Regions from separate parts of the Kitasatospora sp. NPDC101157 genome, predicted to be linked through region 3. Evidence: riboswitches for the same ligand, from Rfam matches in the RefSeq annotation. Region 3 holds a riboswitch; each other region holds the start of a gene.
The links. Region 3 has a riboswitch for cyclic di-AMP ahead of ACIRVF_RS10005 (NlpC/P60 family protein). Riboswitches for the same ligand answer to the same signal wherever they lie in the genome.
Positions count from the first base shown of each region.

Region 1: another riboswitch for cyclic di-AMP. It lies ahead of ACIRVF_RS32955 (peptidoglycan DD-metalloendopeptidase family protein); the one in region 3 lies ahead of ACIRVF_RS10005 (NlpC/P60 family protein).
Region 2: another riboswitch for cyclic di-AMP. It lies ahead of ACIRVF_RS22150 (CAP domain-containing protein); the one in region 3 lies ahead of ACIRVF_RS10005 (NlpC/P60 family protein).

Region 1 is NZ_JBIWPL010000023.1:37,584-45,098, reverse strand. It holds gene ACIRVF_RS32980 (alanine racemase) at 1-97, opposite strand, end outside; gene ACIRVF_RS32975 (sugar kinase) at 219-1,418, shown strand; gene ACIRVF_RS32970 (IclR family transcriptional regulator) at 1,456-2,205, shown strand; gene ACIRVF_RS32965 (RidA family protein) at 2,235-2,654, shown strand; gene ACIRVF_RS32960 (DUF2470 domain-containing protein) at 2,769-3,488, shown strand; gene ACIRVF_RS32955 (peptidoglycan DD-metalloendopeptidase family protein) at 3,959-4,924, opposite strand; cyclic di-AMP (ydaO/yuaA leader) riboswitch at 4,927-5,109, opposite strand; gene ACIRVF_RS32950 (MFS transporter) at 5,506-6,960, shown strand; gene purB (adenylosuccinate lyase) at 6,987-7,515, opposite strand, start outside.
Region 2 is NZ_JBIWPL010000011.1:18,529-26,043, reverse strand. It holds gene ACIRVF_RS22165 (SGNH/GDSL hydrolase family protein) at 1-1,513, shown strand, start outside; gene ACIRVF_RS22160 (hypothetical protein) at 1,836-2,141, opposite strand; gene ACIRVF_RS22155 (hypothetical protein) at 2,504-3,430, shown strand; cyclic di-AMP (ydaO/yuaA leader) riboswitch at 4,021-4,189, shown strand; gene ACIRVF_RS22150 (CAP domain-containing protein) at 4,192-5,100, shown strand; gene ACIRVF_RS22145 (hypothetical protein) at 5,652-6,311, shown strand; gene ACIRVF_RS22140 (LacI family DNA-binding transcriptional regulator) at 6,371-7,426, shown strand.
Region 3 is NZ_JBIWPL010000004.1:58,340-65,854, forward strand. It holds gene ACIRVF_RS09990 (glycosyltransferase 87 family protein) at 1-887, shown strand, start outside; gene ACIRVF_RS09995 (hypothetical protein) at 910-2,079, opposite strand; gene ACIRVF_RS10000 (NlpC/P60 family protein) at 2,133-3,179, opposite strand; gene ACIRVF_RS10005 (NlpC/P60 family protein) at 3,405-4,529, opposite strand; cyclic di-AMP (ydaO/yuaA leader) riboswitch at 4,540-4,693, opposite strand; gene ACIRVF_RS10010 (NlpC/P60 family protein) at 5,033-6,070, opposite strand; gene ACIRVF_RS10015 (NYN domain-containing protein) at 6,281-7,515, opposite strand, start outside.

The sequences.
Region 1 (7,515 bases), on a different contig from region 3:
CGCTGCTCGCGAAGGCCGCGCCGCCCACCGGGCTCCCGCCGCCCACGGGGGCACTGCCGCCCACCGGACCCCGGTCACCCGCGAAGGTCTGCTCCACCGTCTCCTCCGTCCGCCTCGTTGCAACATGTGCAACGAGGGTTGCACATACTGCCAGCACGGTTCTAGCATCGGCGCCGGATCACGGTCAACGGAACCGACTGCCCCGAGGAGCCCAGCAGATGCCGCGACAGGACACCCCGGGCCCGACCCGCCCCGAACCTCCCCCGACGGCGGTCTGCGTGGGTGAGTCGATGGCCGTGCTGCTGCCCGACCGCCCGGGCCCGCTGGAGGCCGTGGAGAACTTCCGGCTGTCCGTCGGCGGCGCGGAGTCCAACGTGGCCGGGGCGCTGGCCGCACTGGGCGTGCCGACCGCCTGGCTCAGCCGGGTGGGTGACGACGGCTTCGGCCGCCGGCTGCTCACCGAGCTCGCCGCCCGCGGCGTGGACGTCTCGGCCGTCACCGTCGACCCGCACCGCCCGACCGGCCTCTACCTCAAGGAGGTCGGCGGCGCCACCGGCCACCGGCACGACCTCGGCCCCGGCCGCAGCCGCCTGCACTACCACCGGCGCGGCTCCGCGGCCGCCGCGCTCTCCCCCGCCCTGCTCGCCGACCCGGCCGCCGCCGCCCTGCTGGCCGGTGCCCGCCTGCTGCACCTGTCCGGCATCACCGCCGCGCTCTCCGACGACTGCCTGGCCCTGCTGCGCACCCTGCTCGCCGACCGCCGCCCGGACCGGCTGGTCAGCTTCGACCTCAACTGGCGCCCCGCGCTCTGGCAGGACCGCGACCCGGCCGTGCTCCCGCCCCTGCTGGACGCCGCCGACCTGCTGCTGCTCGGCGCCGACGAGGCCCTGGCCGCCTTCGGCACCGACGAACCCGCGGCGCTGCGCCGCCGCTTCCCCTCCCCCGCCACCGTGGTGGTCAAGGACGCGGACCGGATGGTCACCGCCCTGGAACGGGACGGCACGGCGGTCGCCGAACCGGCCCTGGCCGTCGAGGTGGTGGAGGCCACCGGCGCGGGCGACGCCTTCGCGGCCGGCTACCTGGCCGGCACCCTCCGCGGACTGGACCAGCGCGGACGGCTGCGGCTCGGCCACCTGGGCGCGGCGTGCGCGCTGACCGCCCACGGCGACCAGGCCGAGCTGCCGCCCGCCCCGGTGGTGGCCGCGCTGCTCGGCGCCTCCCCGGCCGACTGGGCGGCCACCCGGGTCACCGCCAGGGGCATCACCTCCCCCGCCCTGCCTCCCGGCCGGGCCGGCACCGCGGTACCGGCCGGGCCCCGGCCCGGGAAGCCCGCGGATCCGCCGGATCCGGCGGACCGCCCGGACCCTTCCCATCCGTCCGATCCGGCCGGAGCGGCCGATCCGGCCCGGGCACAATGAGCACGACCCGCAGCCACCTGACCGGAGCACGAGCCCGATGAGCCAGACCGTCACCCGCGCCCTGCGCATCCTCGCCCAGCTCGGCGAGGGCGAGCGATCCCTCGACCAGCTGGCCGAGGTCCTCGGCGTGCACAAGACCACCGTGCTCCGACTGCTCCAGAGCCTTGAGGAGGAACGGTTCGTCTACCGCGACGCGGCCTACCGCTACCACCTCGGCGCGGGTCTGTTCGCGCTCTCCGGCCTTGCCCTGGAGCAGCGCGGCATCCGCCGGATCGCCGCCCCGCACCTCGCCGAGCTGAACTCCGCCACCGGCCAGACCGTGCACCTGGCGGCCTACGAGGGCGGCGAAGTGGTCTACATCGACAAGTTCGACTCCCGTCACCCGGTCAGGATGTACTCCCGGATCGGCCTGCGCGCCGCCCTGCACAGCGCCGCCGTCTCCAAGGTGCTGCTGGCCGACCTCCCGCTGCCCGAACGCCGCCGGGTGGTGGCCGGGATCGACTTCACCCCGCACACCGAACGCACCCTCACCACGCCCGAGGCGCTGCTCGCCGAACTGGAGCAGGTCGCCGCCCAGGGCTGGGCGCAGGACCACGCGGAGCACGAGGCCTTCATCAACTGCGTCGCCGCCCCGATCCGGGACGCCACCGGCCGGGTCGTCGCCGCCGCCTCCATCTCCGTCCCCGACGTCCTCCTCCCGTACGAGCAGGTGCTGGACCTCCTCCCGCAGCTGCTCGCCACCACCCGCGCCGTCTCGGCCGACTGCGGCCGTCCGGACCACATCTGACGAACAGTCATCGACCGACAAGGAGCTCCATGTCCCGCGCGCCCTCCGACAAGACCGAGATCCGCACCGACGGCGCCCCCGCGCCCGCCTGGATGTTCTCCCAGGGCGTCCGGAAGGGCCCGATCCTGCAGGTCTCCGGCCAGGGCCCGCAGGACCCGGCGACCGGCGAGTACCTCCACCGCGGCGACGTGAAGGCGCAGACCCGCCGCACCCTGGAGAACGTCAAGGCCATCGTCGAGGCGGGCGGCGCCACCGTCGAGGACGTGGTGATGTTCCGCGTCTACCTCACCGAGCGCGCCCACTTCCCGCTGATGAACGAGGCCTACACCGAGTTCATCGAGGAGAACATCGCGCCGGGCGGGGTGAAGCCCTGCCGGACCACCGTCTTCGTCGAACTCCCCCAGGAGCCCATGCTGGTGGAGATCGACGCCCAGGCCGTCGTCGCCTGAGCCGCCATCGGCACCCCCGAGGGCCCGGGACGCCCCCACGGCGCCCGGGCCCCACTTGCCACACCCCAACCCGGACATTAGGTTAGGCTCACCTAACTACGAGGAGGTCCGTCCATGAGCCTGCATAACGGCGAAGCCGAGGTGCCCGAGCCCACCACCGCCGACCGGGTCCACAGCCTGCTCAGCGCGACCTCCTCACTCACCGTCCGCGCCCTCGGCGAGCACCACGACCTGGACACCCCGGTCTCCGTCCACGGCTCCCGCCTGCGCCTGCGCGCCCCACTGGACGCCCCGCTCACCGCGGCCGCCGCCGGCGCCACCGACGGCCTGGCCGTCGTCCTCGACGTCACCGACGTCTCTCCCGTCGCCGTCCGCGACCGCATCCGCGCCCGGCTCACCCTGGCCGGCCGGCTGCACCTGGCCCACCTCGCCGACGACGGCCTGAGCGTCCACCTGCGGGTGGACGTCGCCCACGCCGTCCTCGCCACCCCGTACGGCACCAACGCGCTCACCGCCGCCGACCTCGCCCTCGCCACCCCGGACCCGCTGGCCCGCCACGAGGCCGCACTGCTCACCCACCTGGCCGACGACCACGCCGACGCCCTCGACCTGCTGGCCGGGCTCCTCGACCCGGCCCTGCTCACCCACCGCCCCGCCGTGCGCCCGCTCGCCCTGGACCGCCACGGCCTGGTGCTGCGCCTGGACCACTCGCACGGCCACCGCGACGTCCGCCTGGTCTTCCCCGAACCCGCCTGCGACACCGAGGACTTCGGCCACCGGATGCACGAGCTCCTCACCGCCGCCCAGCACGGCCTGCCGGCCCACCGGGGCTAGGTCCAGCGGCGCCAGGCCCACCGGGGCCAGGCCACAGCGGCGCGCGGGAACCGCCGGGGCAGGCCCTCGGTCGCCCTCCGCCGCGTCGTCCAGCACGATCCTCCCCGTACATCGCGCTCGACTCGAAGCCCGCCGGCGCAGCCACCCCGCCTTCGGCCGGTCCACGTCCCCCGTCCCGGCCCACTCCCCGGCGCCATGCGGAGCAGTCCTCCAGGAGAAGCGAATCCGCCCGCAGGAAGCAGCCCGAGTCGACGCACGTTCGGAGCACCGAACGCCAGCCGGTACCGAGAACGGCAAATGGTCGGCCCGGCTGCAGGGGAGATCTCCCCTGCAGCCGGGCCGACCGTGGGCGTGTCCCGCGCCCATGTCCACTACCGCGGCGATCGTCCGGTCGAGCGGTCACCCGACATGACCATCCCGGAGGACCGTTTCGCCCCCGCGACAGCGGTGGTTCCTGAAACCCTGCTGGGTCAGAGCGCGACGCCGTGCGCCCGCAGGTAGGTGACCGGGTTGATGTCCGAGCCGTACTCCGGACCGGTGCGGATCTCGAAGTGCAGGTGCGGGCCGGTCACGTTGCCGGTCGCGCCGGAGAGGCCCAGCTGCTGGCCGACGGTGACGTTCTGACCGATCTTCACGCCGATCACCGAGAGGTGCGCGTACTGCGCGTACTTGCCGTCGGCGAGCTTGATCTCAACCTCGTTGCCGTAGGCGCCGCCGTTGCCGGCCTTCACCACGACACCGTTGGCGACGGCGCGCAGCGGGGTGCCGGTGGAGGCGACGAAGTCCTGGCCGGTGTGGTGGCCGGAGGCCCACATCGAGCCGGCCACGCCGTAGGCCTCACCCAGCACCGGGTTGGCGAGCGGGGCGACGTAGCCGGCGGTGGCGGCGACAGGGGCCGCGGTGACGGCCTGGGCCGGGGCGGCGACCTGAACCTGGGTCTGCAGCTGGGCGCCCGGCTTGGCGGCCTCGGTCTGGACCTGCAGCTGGGTGTCCGCGGCGGCGGAGTCCTGGGTGGCCGACGCGGACGGCTTCGCCGGCGCGGCGGGCTTCGCGGCGTCAGCGGCGTCAGCGGCGTCAGCGGCACCCGGGGCCCCGGCGGCCTGGCCCACGAGGGCGAGCTGCTGGCCGGGGAAGATCAGGTTCGGGTCGGCGCCGACCACCGAGCGGTTCCGCTCGTACAGCGCGTGCCAGCCGCCGTCGACATTCTTGACGTCGGCGATCTCCGAGAGGGTGTCCCCGCTGACGACGCGGTAGCTCTCGTGGGCGATGGCCGAGGCGGCCGAGGCGGGAGCGGCGTGCGAAGCGGCCGGGGCGGTGTTCGCCTGGGCGCTCATCGCGGTCACCAGCGGCAGGACGAAGGAGACACCGGTGACAGCGGTGGCGATGCCGATGCGGGCGGCACGGGGCAGGGCGATACGACGAGCCTGTGCAGGCATGGAACTTTCCTCTCCGACGCCTGCGAGGTGAGCTGTCGGGTTCGGGCTGGAGTTGCCCGGCCGCATGCGCGGCTTCACCCCGAGCCGGTCCTGGACGTCCGCGCTCCGAAAAGCGCGAACTCCGGTCCGGCGACTTACCTGTGGGTCCCCCGCTCCTGCCGTACAGAGTTCAGTTCGAACCACCGGGCAGCGGCAGGACTCGGCGTTCCACCCGGCGGATCCGTCCGGACTGGCCGGGCGGTCGCTGAACTAAAACCCATCCGTTCGGGTGAAGCAATGTCGATCTCTTGAAGCGGCAACCAATCCTTGACAGGCGGTGACCCTCCGAATGATCCGCTGTACCGTACGTGCACAATCCATTCACCCGGCGCCACTGATCCACGACCCTGCGCCGATCGCCGGACCCCAGCGCGACCTTCCGTTCACGCACCGTCGCCGACCGACACGCCTCCCGGTGACCCTTGTCACGTGCGCCCCACCGGGCGCAGGATCGGGCCGTGACCACCTCCGAAGCCGGCTCCCTCCGCCTGGGCACCGCGCAGGGACGCTGGGTACTGCTCGCGACGGTGCTCGGCTCCAGCATGGCGATGCTCGACGGCACCGTGGTGAACGTCGCCCTGCCCCGGATCGGCACCGACCTCGGCGCCTCCCTCGCCTCCCTGCAATGGACCCTGAACGCCTATCTGCTCACCCTGGCCGGCCTGATCCTGCTCGGCGGCGCCCTCGGCGACCGCTACGGGCGGCGCAAGGTCTTCCTGATCGGCGTGGTCTGGTTCGCGGCCGCCTCCGCGGCGTGCGCCGCCGCCCCGACCATCCACGTGCTGATCGCCGCCCGCGCCGTCCAGGGCATCGGCGGCGCACTGCTCACCCCGGGCTCGCTCGCCATGCTCCAGGCCGTCTTCCACCCTGACGACCGCTCGGCCGCGGTGGGCCTGTGGTCCGGCCTGGGCGGGGTGTCGGCCGCCATCGGCCCCTTCCTCGGCGGCTGGCTGGTGGACGGGCCCGGCTGGCGCTGGATCTTCCTGCTGAACCTGCCGCTGGCCGCCGCGGTGATCGCCGTCACCTCCCGGTACGTGCCGGAGAGCCGGGACGAGTCCGCCACCGGCCGCTTCGACGTGCCCGGCGCCCTGCTCGCCGCGCTCGCCCTCGGCGCGATCACCTACGCGCTCACCGCCGCCGGGGAGGGACTGTCCCCCGGCGTCTGGGTCAGCGGCGCGCTCGGCCTGCTGCTCGCCGCCGCGTTCGTGGCCGTCGAGCGGCGGGCGCCCGATCCGATGCTGCCGCTCGGGCTGTTCTCCTCCCGGCTGTTCACCGCCGTGAACCTGGTCACCCTGTGCGTCTACGCGGCGTTCAGCGGCGTCTTCTTCCTCCTGGTGGTGCAGTTGCAGATCGTCTCCGGCTTCTCGCCGCTGGTCTCCGGCTTCGCCCTGGTGCCCATCACACTGCTGATGCTCACCCTGTCCGCGCGCGCCGGGCGCCTCGGCAAGCGCATCGGCCCGCGCATCCCGCTCACCGTCGGCCCGATGCTCTGCGCCGCCGGGGTGCTGCTCATGCTGCGCATCGGTCCCGGCTCCTCCTACTGGGCGGACGTGCTGCCCGCGGTCGCGGTGATGGGCTCCGGGATGACCCTGCTGGTCGCACCGCTGACCGCCACCGTGCTGGCCGCCGTCGACGTGCGGCACGCGGGCATCGCCAGCGGCGTCAACAACGCCGCCGCCCGGGCGGCCGGCCTGCTCGCGGTGGCAGCCCTCCCGGCGATGGCCGGGCTGAGCGGCGACGCCTACCGGGTGCCCTCCGCGGTGGACTCCGCCTTCCACACCGCGATGCTGATCTGCGCGGGCCTGCTGGTCGGCGGCGGGCTGATCGCCTCCGTCACCGTCCGGGGCAACGTGCTCGCGCCCGCGGAGCAGCCGGTGGCCGAGCCGAGCTGCGACTGGCCGTGCTCCACCACCACCCCGCCGTTCGACCCCGGTCACTCCCGGACGCCCGAGGGCCCCGCCACCGGAACGGCGGCAGGGCCCTCGTCGGAGAACTGAGGCTCCGTCAGACAGCTGACATGCCGTCAGAGGATGTCGGCGGGAGCGTACTTGGCCGCCTCGGGGTAGGCCGCCGCGACGGCCTCCACCTGGCGGACGACCTCGGCGACCTGCGCCCCGGCCGCCCCGGTGAAGGACAGCTTGTCGGCCAGCAGCGCGTCCAGCGCGGCCCGGTCCAGCGGGATGCGCTCGTCGGCGGCCAGGCGGTCCAGGAGCTCGTTCTCCCGGGCGCCCGCGCGCATCGCCAGTGCGGAGGCGACGGCGTGCTCCTTGATGACCTCGTGGGCGGTCTCCCGGCCGACGCCCGCGCGCACCGCGCCCATCAGCACCTTGGTGGTGGCCAGGAACGGCAGGTAGCGGTCCAGCTCGGCCTCGACCACGGCCGGGAAGGCGCCGAACTCGTCCAGGACGGTCAGGAAGGTCTCCAGCAGGCCGTCGAAGGCGAAGAAGGCGTCCGGCAGCGCGACCCGGCGCACCACCGAGCAGGAGACGTCGCCCTCGTTCCACTGGTCGCCGGCCAGCTCGCCGGTCATCGAGGCGTAGCCGCGAAGGATG
Region 2 (7,515 bases), on a different contig from region 3:
CTCGGGCGCGTATGCCCCCGGGGTCGCGAAGGACTTCGACTCCCACCACTTCTCGGTCTGGGGCCGGCAGGCGGCGCAGGACAAAACGCTGATCGCCGAGCAGGTGGCGAAGTACCAGCCCGACCTGCTCCTGGTCGGGCTCGGCTTCAACGACATGGGCTGGTTCGTCAGCGGCCCGGAAGGCACGCTGGACAGTATGCGGACGCTGGTCGACCAGGCCCGCGCCGCCAAACCGGACCTCAACTTCGCCCTGGCCAACGTTCCCCAGCGGACGTCCATCGGCGGCCGGGACGACCTGCCCGTCAACACCACCAAGTACAACAGCATGCTCGCGGCCGCGATCCCGTCGTGGAACAACGACAAGTCCCGCGTTGCCCTGGTCGACTGGGCCGGCAACTACAGCTGCGACACGCATGACTGCCCTGCCGGCTACGACGGGCTGCACCCCAACGCCCTGGGCGAGTACCAGATCGCCCAGGCGTTCGTGCGCACCTTGCACGACAGCTACGGTCTCGGCAGCCAACTGATCGACATTCCCGCGCATGTCCCCGACCGGCCGACGCTCGCGCCGGACACGGTCGAGGTCAGCTCCGGCCCGAGCGGCATCACCCTGAACTGGGAGCCGGTCTTCGGCGCCCGCGGATACACCGTCCGGCACCGGATCAAGGGCTCCGGCACCTGGGACGAGACACCGGTCAAAGCGGCCCGCTTCGACACCACCTGGACCCTCGACGGGTGGGAGTGGGAATACCAGGTCCGTACCGACAACGGTGAGGACGGGAAGTCCGAGTGGTCCCACACGGTCGGTGGTGTCGCACACCCGGAAACCGCCGCGGCCCCCAAGGGAATCGTCACCCGGGCCACCGCCACCGGCGTCGACGTGTCCTGGGACGCGGCGACCGGCCCGTACACCGACACGATCGACCGGTACGAGATCATCACCTGGGACAGGGACACCCCCGGCGCGTTCCTCAACAGCACCGCGGTCAGGGGGAATTCGGCGCACATCGACGGGCTGAGGGAGGGCCATCACTACCTCGTCGCGGTCGCCACCTGGAACGCCGCCGGTGGCGGCATGCCGGGCGTCGCCCGATCCGTCACCGTCGGAGCCGGCACACCTCCGGCACCCACCGGTCTGAAGGTCACCTCCACCGACGCCACTACCGTCCAGCTGTCATGGAACGGGTCCCTGTGGGCCGCCGGTTACCGCGTCTGGATCCGCAACGTCAACGACGACAGCGGGTCCAAGCACGACGGCAGCGGGTTCAAGGCCGACGAGTACGTCACCAACGAGACCAGCCGGGGCATCGCCTACCTCGTCCCCGGCGTCTGGAACTACGAATTCTGCGTCACCGCCATCAACGGCGAAGCGGAATCCGGCAAGTCCAACTGCGTGATCGCACCAAAGCCGTCGGCCCCGGCCCAGACGCCGGCCCCGACGGACCCGAAGAAGGGCGCACCGCCCTCCGCCCTGACCCAGGCCCCGCGCGCGCTGGTCGGAGCGGCCGGGTAAGAGGGGCCGCACTCCGGTGAGGAGGCGGTGGGTGAACGCCGCACCGCCTCCTCACCTGGGCGCCGAGGTTCTTCGGCAAAGATCCGGCGTCGTCGCGGCACGAGCGGACGGGGAGTCTGTTGTGGGCGGACGATCCCCGGCTGTCCGCGCCCGCTGACCAGCCGCGGGTGCCAGCCGCCGTCGGCAGCGGCGGGCACCCGGTGATACCGCACCGACATGTCACGTACGGGGTGTCCGAGCTGCCGGTGGCCTGCTCGGGCCACGCCGCCGTGGCGGCGCGAGGCGGGTGGCTCGCACCGGACGGCAGTCCTGGGAGCGGCGGTCAGTACTCCTCGTCCGGGTAGCCCCAGGTGATGGAGGTCTCGGCGTCCGGGGCGACCTCGGCCACGGCGGCGGCGAAGGAGGTCTCGAAGTACGGCTGCCAGCGCCCGAATCCGCTGATGATGATCGGGTACCTGGCCTCGCCGCTGACGTAGTGCACACCGTTGTCGACGACCGGGCCGTAGCTGATCTGGTCCTCGAAACCCTCGTCGCGCAGCAGGTCACCGACGGCCGAGGAGACCGCCTCGGCCTGCGGGGCGTCGGCGAGCTTGGACACGGTGAAGTGAAGATCGATGTTGACGGACATGCCCGCAGGCTACCGGCCAGGCCGTCTCGGCGCCGTCCTGGTACGGGGCAGGGCCCGTTCCCTCCGGTGTCTTGAAGCCGTAGAGAACGGGCCATTTTGCGGGGCCGCCACGCCGTCCACGTCCGCCCTGACGGACTGTGCGTCGTCGGTGCGGCCGGCCATGGCCGCCGAGACAGGATCGGTCGCGCTGCTCATCGGCAGGCTCGACTGGGACGACATCATCACCCGCGAGTCCGGCAGGGCAGCCGGCACGCCACCGACGCCGCCGCGCCCGATCAGGCCGACGGGCGCGGCCGCTGAACCATATGCCCCTTTGTGGCGTCTTCTGCCCCGGTACCCATCCCGATCAAGGAGATCCCACTGTGAAGGTCCACCCCGTTACCGCTCTGTTCCCGATGCTCGGCCCCGACGAACTCCTCGACCTCGCCCAGGACATCGAGAGCAACGGCCTGACCGAGCCCGTCATCCTGGACGCCGACGGCGTCCTCCTGGACGGCCGCGGACGACTCGCCGCCTGCGAACTGGCCGATGTCGAACCCCGCTTCACCACCTATCAGGGCGACGATCCGGTCTGCCTGATCGTGTCCGCCAACCGCCACCACCCGAACACCACCGCGAGCCAGCACGCCATGATCGCCGCGATGGCACGCTCACTGTCCCCGGGCTCGCTCCCGTCCGACACCGCCCGCTGCGGCATCAACGTCACCCGGCTGTCCATCGCCACCACCGTGCTCGAACACGCCCCCGACCTCGCCGAACAGGTCCGCATCGGCACCCTCGCCCTCAACGCCGCCTACACCGCCGTCCGCAGACGCAAGGCTGACGCCAAGGCCCTCCTCGCCCAGCACGCACGACTGCGACGGCACGCCCCCGACCTCGCCGAGCAGGTCATCGCCGGCCACCTCGCCGTCACCGACGCCACCGCGGCCCTCGACTCCCGACAGGAGGAGGAACACCTCCGCCGGCGCGTCGAGGAGATCGACGCCATCCGCCTCGCCGACGGCGACACCACGCCGGCCTTCGCCCGGACCGTCGAAGCGGGCGATGTCGACTGGCGCCGCGCCCACCAGATGGCCGAGCAGTACCTCGCCCAGCGCCACGACGCCATCCGCCACGTCCAGCACAGCCTGGCCGGCATCGCGGAACTCTGGAGCGCCGTCCAGGATCTCGCCCACCACCCTCGGAGCCCCTACGCCCGGGAGATCCTCAAGGGCCTCACCGGCCCGGCGCGCACCCTCGCCCACCGCCTCATCGCTCTCGAAACCGCTTGCGCGACAGGCACGGCCTGATCTGCACCCCGCCGCCGTTACGGCTGAGACAGGTCCGGAAGTCTTCTGCGGCGGCGGAGAACCAACCCGCCGCCGCTGCCCGTGCATACTCCAACGCGCTCCGACGGACCCCGGGTGCCGCATCTGGCCGGCGGCTCCGCCCCGGTCCAGGGCCCGGCCGCTGATCGGCTCAAACGCCGCTCCACCCGGCTCCGGGCGCTCGCCCACCGACCTGGACGGACCAGGGTCCGAGTTGCCGTGCACGAGGCGGAGACCGAAGGAACGCCGCGCAGCCGTCCATGCGGGCCGTGTCAACGCGAACCCGGGAAGACCGTGGCCCGGCGGGCGACCTCGCCCGACTGCGCCCCAGCACTTCCCGGAACGGCGGCCGTCGCAGCCGGCATCGACGGTCAGGAGAATTGTCCGATTAGGACACTTATGCGATGTTAAATCAGCCAATATGGTATTCCGTCAGTTCTTCGTCGGATGTCCATGTGATCTGCATGATACGAACTTGTGTATTCGGGGTCGGTCTGCCTAGCGTTCAGGCTGTCCGCACCTGCGGACCCTGCCGCCGGGACGCCGAGTCCTGTCCACCGGTCGGCCGGACGTCGAGCAGTGCACCGGGCAGGAGCGGGGGAACCAGGTAGTTCGCCGCGCCCTGCTCGGCCCGTTCACGGACGAGATGGGTGTGGCTAGGGGTGAAGCCGCTACGTGCGGCCGGGCTACCTCACGGCCCGAACCCGACAGCTCACCTCGCAGGCGTCGCAGAGGGACGCCCCATGCTGATTTCAGGTACCGGCCGGCATCGCCGTGCGCGCCGGAGACACACCCAGCGTCTGGCCGCCACCGCCGGGATCGCCGGCGCCGGCCTCATGCTGCCGCTGCTGAGCGCGAGCGGAGCCTCCGCCGCGCCCGGCTCCCACACGCAGGCGAGCCACGCCGGCTGGCAGGAGCACCATCAGCACCGGCACCAGAGCGACTCCGACTATCAGCACCGCCACCAGGCCGGTCCACCCGCCGCTCCGGCCACGCCCGACGCCTCGCACGCCTCGCCGTCGCCGTCCGCCCCGGCCTCCCACGCCCCGGAATCCGCGGCCGCGCGCCCCGGCGGCGAGTCCCAGGGCTTCCATCCGGCCTGGCCCTCTGCTCCGACCCCGGCCCCGGCATCCCACACGTCCGCGCCGTCGTCCCCGTCCGCCCCGGTCACGCACGCCCCCGCCCCCGCGGCCCCACCCGCCACCCCGGCCGCGCAGACCGGTTCGAACTCGGACGCCGTGCAGCAGGTCCTCAATCTGATCAACCGGGCGCGGGCCGCGCAGGGTCTGCCCGCCTACACCATCACGTCGGGGCTGACCAGCAGCGCCGAGGCCCACAACCAGGCGATGGCCGGCGGCTGCGGCATGTCCCACCAGTGCCCGGGCGAGGCCGAGTTGGGGGCACGGGAGACGGCTGCGGGCGTCCAGTGGAACGCCGTCGGGGAGAACATAGGCTACGGCAGCGGGGTCTCCAGCTCGGCCCAGGACATCGCCGCCCTGGCGGTCAGCCTGACCCAGGACATGCTGAACGAGACGCCGCCGGACGACGGCCACCGCAAGAACATCCTCAGCAGCGCATTCACCCACATCGGCATCGCCGTCCACCGGGATGCCAGTGGAACCGTCTGGCTCACCCAGGACTTCTCCAACTGACCCGTCCGTCACGGACGTAGGCCGAGGCCGGACCGACCCCGTCCGGGCGGGTCGGCCGCCTCCGTCCCGCGGGCACCCGGCCCGTGGGACGGAGGCGGCCGGAGGATCAGGACCGCCCTGCGGGCAGGCACGCATCCTCTTCAACTTGTGATTCATCCGTTTACGGCGGATCGCCGGGGTCCCCCCGCCCCGAGATGTGAGCCATTCACGTGTACCAGACTGAGCACACGCACCTGTGCGCCGACAGCCGTGGTGGGGTCGGCGAGCACCGCCCGGGCCGCGGCGATCAGATCGGTCTGGCAGTTGGCGCCCAGCCAACAGACGAAGGCCGGTGGGTCCGGCAGATACTGACCTTGGCGCTTCGAGGTGGGCGTGCGCCGGATCCGGAAGGGCGCGTATCAGCCACAGCCGTCGGTGTGGCTGGGCCGAGAGCGAGCTTCGATGTCGAACCCCCTGTTCGGCGCTGCCGTCCGGGCAACCCAAACCTTTGGCCTTCCCATTGACCCAAACGTTTGGGACCGGCATCCTGATCCCTCGTGAAAGGGGTGTCGATGACTCAAGAATCCTCGCCTGAACTGGAATTGCGTCCTCTCCCGTTACGGCAGACCTACCGGCGGCTGGTCGTCGCAGGTCCGGTGGTCGGCCTCATCCTGCTGCTGGCCGCGGGCCGGGTGGTCATGCGGGCCGCCCTGGACGGCGTCGGCGCCCTGCCGGGCGCGCTCATCGTCGTGCTGGTGGCCGGGTCGGCCGTGGCGTGGCTCGGCCTGTCCAGCCGGCAGCGGTCGCGCCGCCAACGGGTCCGTTACGCCGACGGCCGGCTGACCGTCACCGATCGCCGGGGCCGGGCCGCCTCGGTCCGGCCGACCGCCGCCACCGCCCACCCGGTGCTCGGGTCCAAGGGCGGGTCGGTGCTCCTCGTGGTGTCCGGGACGGCGCAGGAGACCCCGGTGCTGCTGCGCGCCGAGCACTGGGACTGGCAGACCCTGGACGACAAGGTGTTCCGGCCGGCCGGTTTCACCATCGCCGTGGCACCCGAGCGCGACAGCAGGCCACGCGCCCTGCGCACGGCCTACCCGGGTCTGCGGCTGCCGTTCTCCGTCGCCCGGCCGGTCCTGTTCGGGCTCCTGGCCGCCCTCGCCGTCATCGCCGTGATCGCGGTGATCGTCACCCTGGTGTCCCTGCCGTACCTGACGGCGGGCAACGGCTCGTGAACTCCTGACCGTCCCCGAGAATGGGGGAAGGACATCCGGGCGGGGAAGGGGGAGTCGGCATGGCGAGTGAGGGCCGTCCGGCGACGTTGCAGGGCATCGCCGAACAGTTGGGGCTGCACGTGTCGACGGTCTCGCGGGTCCTCAACGGCCCGGCCGGCGAGCGCGGCCGCGCCGCCTCCGAGGCGACCGCCGACCGCATCCGCACGCTCGCCCGGGAGCTCGGGTACCGGCCCAACCCCCACGCCACCAGCCTGCGCACCCGCCGCAGCAACCTGGTCGGCGTGCTGTTCCCGCGCCTGTCGGAGATCGTCGTCGCGACCATCTACGAGGGCGTGGAGGAGGAGGCGGCCCGGCACGGCCTGTCCACCTTCGTCACCAACACCCACGACGACCCCGGGACGCAGCGCGAGCGCCTCACCATGGTGCTCGGCCGCCGGGTGGACGGCGTGATCATCGGTGACGCCCACCTGGACGGTGCCGCGCTGCGCGACCCGGCCCTGCGCGCGGTCCCCTTCGTCCTGGTCAACCGGCGAACCGCGGACGCCCCGGACGCCACCGACCTGACCGCCGTGACCTGTGACGACCACCTGGGCGGGCGGCTGGTGGCCGAGCACCTGCTGGCCCTCGGCCACCGGGACGTCGCGGTCGTCGCCGGAGAGGCCTTCGCGAGCACCGGCGCCGACCGCACCGCCGGCTTCGTCGAGCGCTATCGGGAGGCCGGGCTTCCCCTGCCCGCGTACCGCGTCCGGCAGTGCCGCTTCGACACGCGTGGCGGACGCGAGGCCGCCACCGACCTGCTGCGCGGTACCGACCGGCCCACCGCGCTCTTCGCGGTCAACGACTTCGCCGCCATCGGCGCGATGGGGGCGGCCCGGGACCTGGGCCTGCGGGTCGGCCAGGACCTCGCCCTCGCGGGCTTCAACGACACCCCGCTCGCCGCCGAGCTGCCGATCCCGCTGACCAGTGTCCGCTCCCCGATGGCCGAACAGGGCAGGCGGGCGGTCCGGCAGTTGCTGCGGCTGATCGCCGGTCAGCCGGCCGCCTCCGAGCGACTTCGGCCCGTCCTCGTTCCGCGCGCCTCCACCGGGCAGCCCATCGGACCGGGCCTGGGATGACCTGCCCTGGTCCGCGAGAGCCTGCGGCAGGCGCCTTCGACGGCAGCAAGCTGGTCAACGGCCGCAACTCGCGCGCCCCGTGGCCGCTG
Region 3 (7,515 bases):
TCGCCCTGGCCGGCCTGCTCGCGCTGATCCGCCGCCCGGCGGTCGGCGGGCTGCTGCTGGGCCTGGGCGGCATCGTCAAGGTGTGGCCGCTGCTCGGCCTGATCGGCACCCCGTCCGGCCGCCGCACCCGCCGCTCCTGGACGCTGGCCGCGGCCACCGCCGTCTCGGTGGGCTTCCTGCTCGCGGCCGGGATGAACGGCGCCTTCGGCTTCCTCGCCTTCCAGAAGGACCGCGGCATCGAGGTCGAGTCGGTCGGCGCCCTGCCGCTGCACCTGGCCCGGATCGCCGGGGGCTGGAACGGCAGGGTCACCATGAACTACGGCTCCCCCGAGATGCTCGGACCGTGGGTCAGCGTGATCAGCAAGGTGATGATGGCCGGCACCGTGCTGGGCTTCCTCTGGCTGCTGCTGTGGCGCTTCACCGCCCGCCGCCGCAACGCGGCCACCATGTACGACGCGGCGCTGTGCGCGCTGCTGGTGTTCGTGGTGACCAGCCGGGTGATCAGCCCGCAGTACCTGGTCTGGCTGGTCGGCGTGGCGGCGGTCTGCCTGACCGTGCGCGGCACCAGCCAGCGGCCGGTGGCGCTGCTGATCCTGGTCGCCTGCCCGCTCACCCTGCTCGAATTCCCGACCATGTTCACCCAGGTCCTGAACAGCGATCCGCTGGCGATCACCGTGCTGGGCCTGCGCAACCTGCTGCTGCTGACCGCCACCGTGCTCTCCGCCGTCCGGCTCTGGCGCTCCACCCGCGCCGCGGCGCCCCTGCCGCCCACCGTGGTGCTGTCCGAGCCCGCCGCGCTGCCGCCCGCCTCCGCCTACCCCGTCCGCCCGGGCATCGCCTACGAGCAGGACCTGCTGGACGGCATCGACCACCCGGCCGGTCGTTAGGGCCCGCCCGACGAGGGCCGCCCTAGCCGGCTTTCAGCGACTGCACCTCGGCCAGCCAGAGCGTGGTGAACTCGGCCAGTCCGATGCCCAGTTCGGCGCGCAGCAGCCGGTCGGTACGGCGGTCCCGGTCCTCGCCCTGCCCGTCGGCCGCGCCGACCGCCCGGTAGAAGGCGACCAGCCGGTCCGTCCCGTAGCGGCGGGCGATCAGCTCGCAGGCGAGCCAGGCCTGCTCGTAGGCCTGGGCGATGCCGGTGGCGCCGGCGGCGAAGTCCCCGTCGGCGGGCAGGGCGGTCGGCAGCTTCCCGGCGGCGACGTCCCGGGTGAGCTCGGGGGCGATCTGCTGCGGGCGGCGGCCGGACCCGCGGTAGGCGGTCCAGTCGGCGACGCCCTCGGAGAGCCACAGCGGGGTCCAGGCCCGGGTGTCGGCCCGGGTCGCGACATGGGTGGCCTCGTGGGTGACCACCACCTGCCGGCCGAAGTCGCTGAGCCGCCCGAACGCCTCGGGGTTGATCACCACCCGGTCCGCCGGGGTGTGCCAGGGGGCGCCGGGGGCGGCGACGGTGACCGCCGCCATGCCCGTCCAGCCCGCCGGGTCGGCCTCCAGCAGCCGGGCGAACTCCGGCTCGGTGGCGGGCAGTTCGAGCAGCAGCCGACCGGGCCAGCCGCCGCCCCAGACCGCGCTGACGGCCGGCACCGCCTGGTCCCCCACCGCGACCAGCTCGGCCGGGTCGGGCCCTGCGGCCAGGCCCAGCACCAGGCACCGGGTGCCGGGGGCGGTACGGGCGGGGCCGAGGTCCCACAACGCCGGGGGTCCGGCCGTGCCCTCCTCGTGCTCGACCCGCCAGCCGCCCCGGTCCCGGACCAGCTCGATCCGGCGCGGGTACACCGCCGGGTACTCGTCGTACCCGGCGATCCGCACCTCCAGTTCGACGGACGCGGTCAGCCGCTCCGGCCCGTCGGCCGTCGGGGCCGCCGGCCCGGGCGACAGCACCAGGTTGCGGTACGTCGCCCCGGCCCCCGTGAGCCCGGACCAGACGGGCAGCGAGCGCGCCCGCTCCGCCAGCACCGCGGCCACCTCGGTGCGCCGGTCGGCGTCCCGCGCGTCCGGCGCCGCCGCGGGGGCGGCCGGGGGCAGCGACAGCTGGACCAGCCCGCCGGCCGCCAGCAGCAGCGCTCCGCGCCGGGACAGCACGCGGCCGGCCGCGTCTATCGGGTGCGGCTCGGCCGCGCCGGAAGGCGTCGCGCTCAGAGCCGGACCACCCCCGAGACCGGCATCGAGTTGACGCTCTCGTAGCGGACCTTGGCGCCCGGGTAGGGGGCGTGCACCATCACCCCGCCGCCGGCGTACATCCCGACGTGGTGCATGTCCCGGTAGAAGATCACCAGGTCTCCCGGCCGTGCTTCGGAGAGGCTGATCCGCTGCCCGGCGTACGCCTGGGCCTGCGAGGTCCGCGGCAGGGTCACTCCGGCCTGCCGCCAGCTGTAGTACATCAGACCGGAACAGTCGAAGGCACGGGGTCCGGTGGATCCGTAGACGTAGGGCGAGCCGATCATCCGCACCGCGGCGGCCAGCGCGGCCGCTCCGCGCTCGGAGGCGGGCGGGGTGGTTCCGAGGTCCAGCCGGTCGGTGCCGCGGGTGGCGCGCTGCTCGGCCTCCCGGGCGTCCTGGACGGCCATCCTGGCCCGCTCCGCGGCGCCCAGACCGTTCAGCAGCTTCTGCGCCGCGGCCAGCCGCTGCTGGATCTGCTGCTTGTTCTCGGCCAGCGAGCGGCGGGCCTGGTCCAGCTCGGCGAGCTTGGCCGCGGTCTCCGTGCGGCGCTGGTCGAGCCTGCGCTGACGGGTGACCAGCTCGTGCAGGGTCTCCTGCTGCCGCTCGGCGGCCTGGCCGAGGGTACGGGCGCGGGCGAGGTAGGCCTCGGGGTCGCTGGAGAGCATCAGCTGGGCGGTCTGGGCCATCCCGCCGCCCCGGTACTCGGCCCCGGCCACCGTGGCCAGGTCTCCGCGCAGCTGGTTGAGCTGGTCCTGGGCGGCGGCGACCTCGCCCTGCAGGTTCGCGGTCTCGTTCAGGAGCCGCTTCTGCGCCTCCTGAGCGGCGTTGTACTTCTCCGAGGCCTGTTCGGCCTCGTCGTACAGCTGCTCGACCTGCGCCTTGACGTCCTTGCGGTCGGGCTTGTCCGGCGCCCCGGGGGCGGCCTGGGCGCTGCCGCCGGTCGCCACACCCAGGGCCGTGGTGGCGGCAGCGGTCAGTACCAGCGCACGGACGAGCAGTTGGGAACGGCGGTGCACGGGCATGGCGGCAGCGGCTCCAGTCCTGCGGCGCGGCCCCGCGGCCGCGCCCCGGTGGGCGGCCGTCGAGCGGGAGTCCGGTGGCAGACGTTAGCGAGTCCGGGCAAGTGAGTCCAAACCCCTCCCGACCCGAATATTTGACCCTTATTCGGACACCAGAGCGCGTCGCCGGAAAAGCCGCAGGCCCGGCCCTCCGTGGTGGAGGACCGGGCCCGTCGGACCGGGCGGGGATCAGACCCGCACGATGGAAGCCAGCGGCATGTTGGAGACGGCCTCGTAGCGCACCGACGCGCCCGGCTTGGGCGCGTGCAGCACCTGGCCGTTGCCCGCGTAGATGCCGACGTGGTGGGCGTCGCTGTAGAAGATCAGCAGGTCGCCGGGCTGGGCCTGGGAGAGGTCCGTGCCGATCCGGGTACCGGCGCCGGCCTGCTCCTGCGAGGTGCGCGGCAGCGACACGTTGGCCTGGTTGAACGCCCAGACCATCAGGCCGGAGCAGTCGAAGGAGCTGGGGCCGGTGGCGCCCCAGACGTACGGGCTGCCGACCTTGGTGGCGGCGGCGGCCAGCGCGGCGGCACCGTGCGAGCTGCCCGGGGCGATCTTGACCGGCGCGTTCGAGGAGCCCGAGCCGAGGTCGGAGCGGCCGCTGTCACGCGAGGCGCGGTCACCGGAGCCCGACTGGGAGGCCTGCGCGGCGGCGTCCGCCTTGGCCTTGGCGTCGGCGGCGGCCTTCTCCTCGGCCGCCTTGATCGCCTGGCGCTCCTGCTCGGTCAGCGTGTTGAGCAGGTCCTGGGCGGCCTTCAGCTTGTTCTGGACGTCCTCCTTGGACGCCTTCAGCTGCGTGGTCGTGGACTCCAGCTCGGCGAGCTTGCCCTGGGCCTCGGTACGGTCCTGGTCGAGCTTGCGCTGCTGCTCCTGGAGCTGCTTCAGCTGGTTCTTCTGGGTGTCACCGGCCTGGTTCAGCGCCCCGGCCTGGTTGAGGAAGTTGTCCGGGCTGGAGGAGAGCATCAGCTGGACGGTCGGGGATATGCCCCCGTTCCGGTACTGCTCGCCGGCGATCTCGGCGAGGCCGCCCTGCAGGTCGGTCACCTGCGCCTGCTGACGGGCCACCTGGTCCTGCAGGCCGGAGACCTGCTTCTCCAGCTCCTGCTGCTTCTCCTGCGCCGCGTTGTACTTCTCGGTCGCCTGCTCGGCCTGCTCGTTGAGCTGGTCGACCTGCTCCTTGACCTGCTCCTTGGTCGGCTGCGGGTCGGCGTGCGCGCCGGTCTGCGCGGAGAGGGCGACGGCCGCGGCGGCGAAACCGGTCAGGATCGAGACACGAGCGCGGCTGGCTGGCTTGGGACGACGATGGGACGCCACGAAGGCGGACTCCTTCTTCCTACCTCCGCCTACCGGGTGAGCTGACGGGTTCGGGCCGGAAGCATGCCCTACGACGCCTCACGGCCTCACCAACGGCCGACCTGGCGCCGATTCACCCCGGAGGAACGTGGTTCCCCGGCTCCGCTCCGCAGCGCCCCCGACCACTGGGCTCCCCTGTCGGGCAGTCGCTTCGACCTGCCCCGCTGTTTCGCGAACTCGACGGAAACCACCGCCGCCACCCAGGCTGGGTGATCGACAGTGCGGTGGTTCGGGGCACGACCCTAGTAACTGAACCGTGATCCGTTCAAATCCTTGTCAGAAAAAAGACGGAAGATTACCCATGTTCTCTTGTGAAAATGACTGATCGTGATCGCCGCTGTACGCAAAGCTGATCAACACTCATCGGTTGGCCGGTAGCGGGCAAAACCCGAAGCGCCACCCCCGATCGGGAGGTGGCGCGTATCACAGGGCCGGAGTCGGGCCCCGAGGAGGGTGTCGGGCCGTCAGACCCGGCGGATCGTGTTGATCGGCATCGCGTCGGCCTTCATCACCTTCACCACGTCACCGGTGTGCGGCGCGTGGACCACCATGCCGTTGCCGATGTACATCCCGACGTGGTGCCGGTCGCTGCCGTAGATCACCAGGTCGCCCGGCTGGGCCTGGTCCAGCGAGGGCACCCGGGTGCCGACGTCGCCCTGCTCCTGCGAGGTGCGCGGCAGCGAGACGCCGGCCTGGGCGTACGACCAGAGCATCAGGCCCGAGCAGTCGAAGGTGCTCGGCCCGGTGGCGCCCCACACGTACGGCGAGCCCTGCTTGCTCATCGCCTTGGCCACGGCCACGGCCGCGTAGCCGCTGGCCGGCGGCAGGCTGCTGAGGTCGACCCGGGCCGCGCCGCGCGAGGCGCGGTCGTCCTGCTGCTGCTGGGCCTTCAGCGCGGCCCGCTCGGTGGCGCTGAGCGAGTTCAGCAGGTCCTGCGCGGCCTTCAGCTTCTGGTTGACGTCCGACTTGGCCTGGTTGAGGTCCTTGGTGGTGGAGTCCAGCGAGGCCAGCACGGCGGCCGCCTCGGCCTTCTCCTGGTCCAGCCGGCGCTGCTGGTCGAGCAGCCCCTTGAGCGCCTCGGTCTGGCTCTGGCTGGCCTGCTGGACGCTCGACGCCTTGTCCAGGTAGCCGGACGGGTCGGAGGAGAGCATCAGCTGGACGGACGGGTCGATGCCCCCGGTGCGGTACTGCTCGCCCGCGACCTGGGCCAGCCCGGTCTGCAGCTGGCTCATCTGGTCCTGACTGCGGGCCACCTGGTCCTGCAGCTGGTCGGCCTGCTTGCGGAGCTGGTCGGCCCGCTCCTTGGCGCCGTTGTACTTCTCCGCCGCCTGCTCCTGCTCCTGCTGGAGCTGGTCGATCTGCGCCTTGACGTCGGACGTGTTCGGCTGCGGCGCGGCGTGCGCGGCCACCTGGGCGGAGAGGGCGACCGCGGTCGCAGCGGCAGCGGTGAGCACGGAGACCCGCGCGCGGCTCGGCTGCTTGGGACGGCGGTGGGAGGCCAAGTGACCGGCTCCTTCTTCCAATGGACTCACCTGTTCGGGTGAGGTTCCGGAAAATAGGTTTGACGCCAGACCCTAGTGAAGATCTATCCGTTTTGCCACTCCCCCGAAGGCGTGAACTCCGCTTCCCACGCCGGCTTCACCGGATCCGCACACCACCACGGAAAGCGCCCGAAAAGGGCACTGACCAGGGGTCACGGCCACCGGCCCGGATCAGGGACGGGCGAGCCGGTTCAGCAGCAGCACCGAGGCCACCGGGCGCGCACCCGCCTTCCGCACGCCCTCCGCGACCTCCCGGTCGGTGGACACCACCACCACCGGACGGCCCTGCGGCTCGGCCCGGACCAGACGGCGGATCAGCTCGTCCGCGGTCTCCCCGGTCCGGCTGAACCGTACCCGCACCCCGCGCGGCGGCGCCATGATGACCGGCACGTCCAGGTCCTGCCCGTCGAACACACAGGTGACCTCCGCCTGGGTGCGCTGGGCCAGCATCGCCAGACCGCCCAGCAGCCGGATCCGCTGCTGCTCCAGCGGCAGCGTCGGGTACCCGGTCTTGGTCACGTTGTAGCCGTCCACCACCAGGTGCACCTGCGGGATCGCCAGCAGCTGGTCCAGCAGCGCCGGATCGTCCTCGGCCAGACCGCGCCGGGCCACGTCGTGCGGCGAGGCCGCCCCCGGGACCACCGCCTCCACCAGGTCCGCCGGGCGGATCTGGGAGACCGGCAGCGCCAGCTCGCGCTGAAGTCCCTGCGCCGACTGCAGCACGGTGTCCAGCAGCAGCCGCAGCCGCATGTCCTCGACGCTGCGCCCCTCGCGGGCCGACCGGCGGCCCTGCTCGGCGGCGGTCTCCAGCTCGGACACCCGGTGCCGCAGCCGTCGGGCCTCGCCCTCGGCCGCACTGCGCTCGCCCGCGGCCTGCGCCTTCGCGGCCTCCAGCTCCCCGGTCACCCGCCGGGTCTCGGCCTGCGCCCGGCGGGTGTCGCTCTCCAGCGACCGCACCTTCTTGCGCAGCGACTCGACCTCCCGCCGGACGCCCTCGAACTCCGCGCGCTGCCGGTCCAGGTCCGCCCGCGCCGCGGCCCGCACCTCGGCCAGCTCGGCCTGCAGCTTCTCCACCAGCCGGGTTGCCTCCGCCGCCGCGTCCTCGGCGCCGGCCCGCTCGGCCTCCTCGCCGGCCTCGGTGACCAGTCGGCTCCAGCCTGCCGAGCGCACCAGGTAGGCGGCGGCCGCGACGTCCATCGGATCGGCGGCGCCGGGGACGGTGCCCGACTCCAGCGCCTTCACCAGGTCCGGCTGGCCCAGCCGCAGCCGCTCCGCTATCCGCACCCGGAAGGCCGGCTCGGACTCCAGCGCCGCCGCCAGCGCGGTGGCCGCGTACTTGGCCCGCCGGACCGGGGTGAACTTGACGTACTGGCGCAGGCTCTGCGGCAGTTCCGCGGGTGGCAACC